3 regions of the Pseudarthrobacter sp. NPDC059871 genome follow, and region 1 is predicted to be linked to each of the others. Evidence: riboswitches for the same ligand, from Rfam matches in the RefSeq annotation. Region 1 holds a riboswitch; each other region holds the start of a gene.
What was found. Region 1 has a riboswitch for cyclic di-AMP ahead of ACFV4R_RS11670 (LysM peptidoglycan-binding domain-containing protein). Riboswitches for the same ligand answer to the same signal wherever they lie in the genome.
Positions count from the first base shown of each region.

Region 2: it holds a riboswitch for cyclic di-AMP, as region 1 does, so the genes downstream of both, ACFV4R_RS07915 (hypothetical protein) here and ACFV4R_RS11670 (LysM peptidoglycan-binding domain-containing protein) in region 1, are expected to answer to the same signal.
Region 3: it holds a riboswitch for cyclic di-AMP, as region 1 does, so the genes downstream of both, ACFV4R_RS13150 (M23 family metallopeptidase) here and ACFV4R_RS11670 (LysM peptidoglycan-binding domain-containing protein) in region 1, are expected to answer to the same signal.

Region 1 is NZ_JBHWJV010000007.1:205,515-208,780, forward strand. It holds gene ACFV4R_RS11665 (hypothetical protein) at 84-1,052, shown strand; cyclic di-AMP (ydaO/yuaA leader) riboswitch at 1,238-1,410, shown strand; gene ACFV4R_RS11670 (LysM peptidoglycan-binding domain-containing protein) at 1,414-2,259, shown strand; gene ACFV4R_RS11675 (YdiU family protein) at 2,353-3,266, opposite strand, start outside.
Region 2 is NZ_JBHWJV010000004.1:229,198-232,463, reverse strand. It holds gene ACFV4R_RS07920 (sensor histidine kinase) at 1-1,339, shown strand, start outside; cyclic di-AMP (ydaO/yuaA leader) riboswitch at 1,473-1,629, shown strand; gene ACFV4R_RS07915 (hypothetical protein) at 1,633-2,358, shown strand; gene ACFV4R_RS07910 (glyoxalase superfamily protein) at 2,563-2,931, opposite strand; gene upp (uracil phosphoribosyltransferase) at 2,990-3,266, opposite strand, start outside.
Region 3 is NZ_JBHWJV010000009.1:60,188-63,453, reverse strand. It holds gene ACFV4R_RS13155 (C40 family peptidase) at 1-101, opposite strand, end outside; cyclic di-AMP (ydaO/yuaA leader) riboswitch at 172-369, opposite strand; gene ACFV4R_RS13150 (M23 family metallopeptidase) at 482-1,312, opposite strand; cyclic di-AMP (ydaO/yuaA leader) riboswitch at 1,323-1,566, opposite strand; gene ACFV4R_RS13145 (metal-dependent transcriptional regulator) at 1,683-2,378, opposite strand; gene serC (phosphoserine transaminase) at 2,674-3,266, shown strand, end outside.

The DNA.
Region 1 (3,266 bases):
CCTCAACCACAGGTTGAACCTTTACTGCTGTGGATTGTTATCCAGCAGAGACGGAAGCCGCGCCACAGCCCTAGACTGTGCCCATGGCCGGCGCCAGCACACCAAGCACCACAGCAATCCGCCGCGGCCCTGCCTCCGCACGGACAGCAGGACGGGCACCCGCCCGCCTGCGGTTGCCGTTCCTGACCGCAGCAGTACTGGCGGTATCGGCCTGCACCCCGCAGCAGCCCACCCCGGCAGCGTCCCCCGCTGCCGCCGCCCCCGGACCGGTCACCATCGAGGTAAACCAGTCCCGCGACCAGTACGGGCAGCACGCCATCCTGCTCCAGCTCACCAACACCACTGACGGTCCCCTGACGGTGGACCTGGCGCGGGTCAGTTCCGCGCTGTTCGACGGGGACATCGAGTGGACGCCACAAGCGGGCGGCCTGGAGCTTCCGCCGCACCAGCCCAAGAGCGTGCCCGCACAGCTTCCACCCCCGGCCTGCGCCGCCCCGGCATCGGCATCCTCGCAGGCCAGCGCCAGGGTTTCCGTTTCTGCGGCGGGACAGCAACCGGCCACGCTGACCCTCCAGGCTCCGGATCCCTTCGGCGTGCTGCCGCGCAACAATACCGAGCTCTGCCTGGCCGCCGACGCCGCGAAGGTGGCCGGGCTAAGCCTGGACCCGCAACTCGAGGTAGCGGCGGACGGCCGCACCGCCGTCGTCCGCCTTCGCGTCAGCCCACGTCAGACGGTTCCCGGAGAGACTCCGTCCCTCACGCTGCACAGCGTGGGCGGCACTCCCCTGCTGGCGGAGGCCGGGCCCGGGCCTGGGGCTGAGCCGTGGCCTCGGAACGTGACGGTCCGGTCGGGGGAACCCGGCACGGTCCTGGCCCTGCGGGTGCGTCCCGCCCGGTGCGATCCGCACGCTGTGGCGGAAGACAAAGTGGGTACCCTGCTGCCCCTCACCGTTGCCGTCGGGAGCCGGGAAGGTGTCCTGAAAGTGGCTGCGGACGGTCCGTTGCGTGCGCAACTTTATGACTTTGTTACGGAGGCCTGCCAGACCGGCTAGGCACCGGGCATCATCCGAGGTCACGGCGGCGTGCCGGGCTGCCCTCCGGACGGTGGCCCCATCCGAGAGGACCGCCTCGTATGTTATCCAAATGTGACAATCGGGTGAACGTCGGGTTATGGTCGTACACGTGTCCCTCCCAAGCGGGACATTCCCCTCAGCTTGCCGAGCCCTGCCGCTGAACCGGGATTCAATCGCTTTCCAGCTGGCAGGGACGGGGGAACCAAGTTTCCGCGGCTTCATTGAAGCCTTGGGGTTAAGTCGATATCGCCTTCCGTCCCTGACGAAGTGCGCTACCGGCCGGGCATCTCCAGCCCGAACCCGACAGCTCACCCCGCAGGCATGGGAGAGGCGATCAACCGTGTCCAAAAATTTCACCACCGCCCGTCACCGTGCTACTCCGGCCGGCTCCATCGCACTGCAGGGCCTGGCCGTGACGGCCAAGGCCCAGGCCCGGACCTTCGGACGCCCGGCACTGGCGGTAGCCGCAGCATCCGGCATTGCGTTCGGCGTCGGAGCTCCGGCACATGCAGGCGTGACCGGCCCGGACAGCACCGAAACCACTAACGTCCAGGCATACTCGGCTCCTGCCGCGCCCGTAGCCGCTGCACCCGCCGCCGCTGCCGGCAACGTCCACACGGTTGTTTCCGGCGACACCCTGGGCGCCATTGCGTCCGCCAACGGGGTTGGCCTGAACGATGTCCTGGCAGCCAACGGCCTCGACGTTTCCTCGATCATCTACCCGGGCGACCAGATTGCCATCCCCGGCGCCGGATACGCAGCCCCGGCCGCTCCGGCTGTCGCTCCGGCAGCAGCACCGGTGCAGACCGCAAGCGCGGCTCCCGCCAACACCGGCATGAACCTCGGCTACGCCTCCGCAACGCCTGCGGCTACCGGCTCGGGCACCGGCGCCGCCATCCTCGCCAACGCTTACGGCCAGGTTGGCGTCACCCAGGATTGCACCGCCATGGTGGAGAAGGCCCTGCGAGCCGTCGGCAAGTCAGTAGGCGACCTGGCTCCCGGCCAGTTCTTCCAGTACGGCACCGTGGTGGGCGCTCCCGCCCCGGGTGACCTGGTCATCTCTGCCGGCCACGTCGGCGTGTACGCCGGTGACGGCCAGATGGTCAGCGGCGGCGTCAACGGCAGCCAGACCCAGGTGCACTCCGTCAGCTGGGTTGGTGCAGCCTCCTACGTACGGGTCGCCTAGCCCTGCTGAGCAGGTAGCGTCCAGCTCATAGAGCTGCAAAAAGGGCGGTAGCCGGGATATCCCGGTTACCGCCCTTTTGCTTGGTTGCCAGGTTCAGGTGCCGCAGAAGGTCATGTACGTCCCGAAGTCCTCCGGGGCGCCCTCGGCGTACCGCTCCAGGCCGGGGCGTTCGCTGTACGGCGCAGTCACCGCTTCCAGCAGGCCGTGCAGTGGATCCAGGTCCCCGCCGGTAGCCGCTGCCAGCGCCTCTTCGACCAGGTGGTTCCGCGGAATGTACGCGGGATTGGTGCTGTCCATCAGCCCGGCATCCGGCCCCAGCTTCTGCCAGCGTTCGGCCCAGGCATCGTACACAGCCAGGTCCATGACCATCCCACGGACAGGACGGCTGTCACCCCGGGCAGCCTTGGCCAGGTTCCTGAAGAAGAGCGTGTAGTCCACCGGGTCGTCCTTGAGGATGCCGGTGACGCCGTCCACCAGGTCAGAGACCTCCTGGGCTGCCGCCGTTTCCGGTTTCCCCGCAACAAGGCCCAGCTTGGTGGCCATGCCGCCAAACCACTCCGCACTGTAGTGCCGCCGGAACCCGCCCAGCGCCTCCACGGCCACCGGAACCGCCGCCTCCTGGTCTTCGTCGATGAGCGGCAGCATGGCTTCGGCGAGGCGGGCCAGGTTCCATTCGGCCATGACCGGCTGGTTGGCGTACGCATACCGGCCACCGACGTCGATGGAGCTGTACACGGCGGCCGGGTTGAATCCGTCGATGAAGGCACAGGGGCCGTAATCTATCGTTTCACCGGAGATGGTCATGTTGTCTGTATTCATCACACCGTGGACGAACCCCACCAGCATCCACTGCGCCACGAGCGAGGCCTGCGCCGCCACCACGGCCCGGTACAGGGCGAGGTAGGGGTTCTCCTCCGCGGCGGCATCCGGATAGTGGCGGCTGATGGCATGGTCCGCCAGCCGGCGCAGGAGTTCCGTGTTTTCCGTGGCCCGCGCATACTGGAAAC
Region 2 (3,266 bases), on a different contig from region 1:
CCGGCAGCTCGATGACCAGCTCAGCCAGGCCGCAAACCTTGCCGACAACCCCGGCCGCCCGCCGTTTGGCGGCTTCAATGGACGGGACCCCCTGGACGCCAGGGGCCAGAGAATCGGCACAGTGAACGCGAGCATCCGCAACGGCCAGGTGAGTTCCGGCGGTTTCCTCGCCTCGGACACCACCCGCCAACCCTTGTCCACGGAGGACAAGGAGACGCTCCTTGCACTCGACGCCAACTCCCAGCCGGTGGACCGTTCAATGTCCAGCGGTGACTATCGGCTGATCGCGGTCCAAACAAACTCCGGCGATGTCCTGGTCACGGGACTCCCCCTGGCTACCAAGGAAAGTACCCTCAGGTCCCTGGTGTGGACCTTCGTGTTCGTATCGTTGGGCGGTTTGCTGTTGATCGGCCTGGTGGGGACGGTACTGATCCGCCGCACCATGAAACCCCTGGAACAACTTTCCGAGGTTGCCACCCGGGTGTCTGAGCTGCCCCTTGACGCCGGTGAGGTGGCGCTCGCCGTCAGGGTGCCGGCGTCGAACTCCAACCCGGGCACCGAAGTGGGCAGTGTGGGGCATGCACTGAACCTCATGCTGGACAACGTGGCCAGCGCCTTGGAAGCCCGGCAGAAGAGCGAAACCAAGGTGCGCCAGTTCGTGGCGGATGCCTCGCACGAGCTCCGCACCCCTCTGACCGCCATCCGTGGTTACACCGAGCTGATGCGGATGACCGAGGACTTCACACCCGACGGTCAGAAATCGCTGGCCCGGGTACAGAGCCAGTCCGAGCGGATGACGGCACTGGTGGAGGACCTGCTGCTCCTGGCGCGGCTGGATGAGGGCCAGCCGCTCAAGCTGGCCGAGGTGGATCTGACGCAGCTGGTGGTGGAAAGCGTCAGCGACGAAAAGGTCATGGCCCCCAGCCACACCTGGCGGCTGGATCTTCCTGCGGAGCCGGTGCTGATCCACGGGGACGGCGCGCAGCTGCGGCAGGTGCTCATGAACCTGCTGTCCAACGCCCGCAAACACACCCCTGCCGGAACCACCGTGGTTGCCGGCGTCAGTACGGCACCGGACGGCGCCGCTGTCGTAACGGTCACGGACGACGGCGGGGGCATCCCGGCGGACTTCGTGGACCACGTCTTTTCACGCTTCGCCCGCGCAGACGCGGCCCGCAAGGGCAGCGGCGACCAGGCCGGCGCGGCCGTTGCCGAGGGCACCAGCGGGCTGGGCCTTTCCATCGTCCAGTCCATCGTGGAAGCGCACGGAGGCCGGGTAACGGTCACATCACGGCCGGGGATGACGGAGTTCGCGCTCCGTCTGCCAACCGTGCCCTGAATTCGCCAAGGCGACGCGCCGACGTCGTGATGTCTGTTACCTAAATGTGACTTAAGCGCCGCTCTCCTGTACCGTCGATATGGTGCGGTTCCCGTTCGGGCCGCATATCCGGATGACGCCAAGCTCTGCCACTTCCCGGATTTCGCTTGAACTGAGGCAGAGGCGGGGGACCCACGTCCCGGGCAACGCAGTACTGCCCTTGGGGTTAAGCCAGCACGTGTATTTGCCGTGCGGCCGGATGCCCTCATCCGAACCCGACAGCTAACTCCGCAGGTGTGAGAGGCGAATCAAACATGTCTAAATTCACGGTAAAACCACGCCCAAAATCGGCTCCCAGCCACAGCGCGCAGCCTGAAACCCGCAAGAAGTCTGCCTTCGGCAAGCGCGCGGCGGTCCTCGCCGTGTCCGCAGCGATGCTGGTAGGCGTCGGCGCCGCAGGCCAGGCCACGGACGGATTTTCCCGCGTGGCAGCCACCGGTGCCGAGTCCCCGGCTGCCGCCGATTCCCAGATGAGCATCGAGAAGAGTGAAATCCGCTCGAACCCGGCCGCGTCCGCGCCCGCCGAACTCAAGGTGCAGCCCCAGGAGGCAGCACCGGCACCCGCACCCGCGGCAGAACCTGCCCCGGCTGTAGCGCCTGCACCGGCACCGGCACCGGCACCCGAGCCTGCTCCGGCCCCCGCTCCCGAGCCTGCCCCCGTCGTCGCCGTCAACGACCCTGCCGGCGCACAGGCTTACGCATCCGGCCAGCTGGCCAGCTACGGGTGGGCGCAGGACCAGATGCAGTGCCTGGTCACCCTGTGGACCAAGGAGTCCGACTGGACCACCACCGCTACCAACGCCAGCAGCGGCGCCTACGGGATCGTGCAGTCTCTGCCCGCCGAGAAGATGGCGAGCGCCGGTCCCGATTACCTGACCAACTACCGCACCCAGATCAACTGGGGCCTGAACTACATCAAGGAGCGCTACCAGTCCCCGTGTGGCGCCCTGAACTTCCACTTGGGTAACAACTGGTACTAAGAACCCGCACTGGCTGAGGCCCTTCCGACCGGCCGCCGCCGAACCTTCCCGGTTCAGCGGCGGCCGTCGTCGTCTCCGCAGCCATGCGTGCGAGGTAGCAGTTTTTGGAGTTGACCCTCCGGCCGCCGAGCGGATTGGCACCTGCTTCGCCGTGGCGGCGAAATACCGCGAAGGCGTCGTGGTCCGGGGGGCCAGAACGTGCCGTTACCGTCCCGGGATGTACTGGACGGCCCAGCGGTTGCCGTCGGGGTCTGCGAAGTACACGAAATGACCCCAGTCCTGGACGTCCACATCGCTGACGTCCACGCCGTTGTTCTTCAGGTGGTCGTGGGCGGCCTGGATGTCACTGACCACCAGCTGGAGGTTGGAGCCTGTACCCGGAGGAGCGTCCGTGAGGCCTTCACCGATGCAGATGGAACATGCCGAGCCGGGCGGGGTCAGCTGCACGAAGCGGATGGACTCCGACGGGCGTTCGTCGAAGTCGGCGTTGAAACCAACCTTGTTAACGTAGAAATCCTTGGCGCGGTCCACATCGGACACGGGGACAAACACGAGTTCAAGTTTCCAGTCCATTGCCACAGGCTACGGCCGGACCCCATATTGCGGAAGGCCCTCCGCCCGGTCGATGCGGTTAGCCGGCGATGCCGTACAGGCGGTCTCCCGCATCCCCAAGGCCCGGAACGATGTAGGACTTTTCGTTCAGCTTCTCGTCAATCGAGGCGAGGACGATGTGCACGTTTGCCTCGCCCAGCTCCTCCTCCAGCTTGGCCAGGCCCTCCGGGGCCGCAAGCAGGCAGATGCACGTGACGTCCGAGGCCCCGCGCTTGAACAGGAACTTGATGGCCTCGCGCAGCGTTCCGCCCGTGGCAAGCATGGGGTCCAGGACGAAGACCTGCCGGCCGGTAAGG
Region 3 (3,266 bases), on a different contig from region 1:
ACGGCCGGCAGGCCCATACCCAGAACGAGGCCGGAAGCAGCTGCAACTACTGCAGCCTGGCGACCCACTGTCCCGGCATTGGCACTAACAGCCTTGGACACGGCGCCCAAAGGGTTGGTACGAACCGTTTGCGCACGGTGGCGCGCAGCATTATGGCGTGAAGACACGAAGGTAGCCTCTCCCAATGCCTGCGAGGTGAGCTGTCGGATTCGGATGGGAGTCACCCGGCCACACGGCTTCCAAGGAAGCTTTCGTGACTTAACCCCAAGGCCTTCGAAACAAGAAGGCCAAAATTGGTTCCCCCGCCCCTGCCAGACGATGAAATGCGAACGGACCTTGAGCGGTGGCAGAGTTAGGCAATCCACTCAAGAGCGTCAACTTCGGAAAAGTTGACGCGAGTTAGACGGTACAGCAGTTTTGTTTGAATGTCACATTCAGGTCACGGCGGGTCACGGCCATTCGAGAGTCCACCATCATTTGGCTAGAGCCAGCCGGTGGGGTCGACGACCTCGCCGTTGACCTGGACTTCAAAGTGGAGGTGGCAGCCGGTGGAGGCGCCAGTGGTCCCGCTGAGGGCTATGACGTCACCACGGGAGACGGTTTGGCCCTCGGTGACGTTGAACGACGACAGGTGGTTGTAGGTGGTCTCCAGGCCGTTGCCGTGGTCCACCACCACCCTGTTGCCGCCGCCGTACTGGTGCCAGCCCACAAAGGTCACGGTTCCGGTGGCGGCAGCCATCACGGAGGTTCCGCACTGGGCAACATAGTCCTGCCCGCGGTGGAAGTCGCCAGTGCCGCCGGTGATGGGGCTGACGCGGTAGCCGAACGGCGATGCCGTGGCCATGGTGGCCAGCGGGGCCCCCAGGGTACCGGCGGATGCAGCCCGGGAGACCGATCCTGCGGACTGGGCGCTGAGCAGCTGCTTGAGCTTGCCGTCAGGGTCCGCCTGGGTCACGACGGCGGAGCGGCTGAAGTCGATCTGGGCGCCAGCTTCTGCGGAAATCGCGGGCTGCGGCGTCACCGACGAGGCGGCAACGGCACCGGTTCCGCTGGCGTCAGTCGCCATAACAGGACTGGTGACGGGGACGGTCACGGTGAGCACCAGGCCGGTGGCGGCAAGCGCGATGCCGGCCTTTTGGCCGATGCCGCTGGCCGAGGCGAATTCCGTTATCTGGCGGAATGGACCCCGACGGCGGCGCGCATCACGGTGAAGATCGCGGGGGCGCGAGGTCTCGGCAGCCTGGACGGCTTCGACAGCACGCGGCGTAGCAGCGGGGCCCGCCGCGCGCCGGCGGCCCCGGGGGGTCTGCATGGTCAAGAAGGGTTCCTCTCTGGATAGCCTGCGAAGTTAGCTGTCGGATTCGGGTCAGAGAGTTCACAGACCCGGTCCGCCGTAAGCAAGCTGCGGCACAGAGAAATCCCCGGAAGGTTCCTTCACTGGAAGAGGCTTGCTGCTGACGGACTTCACCCCAAGGCAGTCCCCCGCTGCCAGTTGTGGTTCCCCCGCCTCTGCCAGTTATGACTTGGTGCTCCTGATCCGCTGGCAGAGCTCGGCTCCAGATCAGGTAACGCTTAAGTATCAACGCTTTCGTTCAACTATAGGGGCTTAAGTCCCTTAGTAACAATTCCGTTATGTTTGCGTGATCCAGCTCCCACGGGGTAAAAGCGTGGCTTTTACGGTGTCAGTTGACGGCTACGAATACGTGGGCAGCCACTTCAGGAGGCAGTTCCAGGGCGCCTTCAATGCCCGGAACACGGACGGAAATGTAGTCCCCCACACGCTCCAGCGATACCGCTGCTCCAGGGCGGATGCCGCCTTCGTCGAGCTGGGAAAGGAGTTCGGGTTCCACCTGGATGGGTTCGGCCAGCCGGCTGATGGTCACGGCAGAGGCGGGGCCGTACGTCTTCATGGCCTCCAGGAGGCTGATCGCGCCGTCGGCCAAGGACAGCTCCGGGTGCCCGCCCAGGGCGGCCAGTCCGGGAATCGGATTTCCGTAAGGAGATTCGGTGGGGTGGTTGAGCAGTTCGTAGATCCGGCGCTCAACACGCTCGCTCATCACGTGCTCCCAGCGGCACGCTTCGTCGTGGACGTAGGCCCAGTCCAGGCCGATGACGTCAGCCAGGAGCCGTTCGGCAAGGCGGTGCTTGCGCATGACCTCCGTGGCGCGTTTGCGGCCAACCTCGGTGAGCTCCAGGTGGCGGTCGCCGGACACCACCACCAGGCCGTCACGCTCCATCCGGCCGATGGTCTGGGACACGGTGGGGCCCGAGTGGCGCAACCGCTCGGCAATACGGGCCCTCAGGGCAACGATGTTCTCTTCCTCCAGCTCCAGGATGGTCCGAAGGTACATCTCCGTAGTGTCGATCAGATCCGTCATCCAGCTCAGCTCCTCGAGCGCAATACCCTGCGTTGTTCCGCGTTGTCCCACACGGCCCGCCGCCATGCGGCGCGACATAGTCCGGAGGCAAGCTTAGCCTATTTTGACTTTGTCCTAATAGTTGCAGGCTCCACGTTCCCGTGTCTCAATGTTTGGACTTTGGCGGCTCCGGCTCCCGCGCCTACGCCTGTTCAGGCAGAATGGGAAAGGCCTGTATTGCAGTCACTGCCGACTGTCGGGTGGCGTTATCCGCCCGCCCGGCCAAAGCCACCTCCCCGCCGACATTGGAGCCCCCGTGAGCGAAACCAGCATCACTATTCCCGCCGACCTCCTGCCCCGGGACGGACGGTTCGGAGCCGGGCCGTCCAAGGTCAGGCAGGAACAGATCGATGCGCTCTCTGCGGCGTCGAAGACCATCCTGGGCACGTCCCACCGGCAGGCCCCCGTCAAGAACCTCGTGGGCTCGGTCCGCGAGGGCCTCAGCCAGTTCTTCCGCGCGCCGGAGGGTTACGAGGTCGTCCTCGGCGTCGGCGGTTCCACCGCGTTCTGGGATGTTGCCTCCTTCGGCCTCGTGGAGAAGAAGGCCCAGCACCTGTCCTTTGGTGAGTTCGGGTCGAAGTTTGCCGCCGCCACCAACAAGGCACCCTTCCTGGATGCGTCCTCCATCGTCACCTCGGAACCGGGCACCCGCCCGGCAGCCCGGGCCGAGGCCGGCGTCGACGTATACGCCTGGCCGCAGAACGAAACCTCCACCGGCGTCGCCGCTCCGGTGAAGCGCGTAGCTGATGCCGATGAGGGCGCACTGGTCCTGGTCGATGCAACCTCCGCCGCCGGCGGCCTGGACGTAGATGTGGCCGAGAGCGACGTCTACTACTTCGCCCCGCAGAA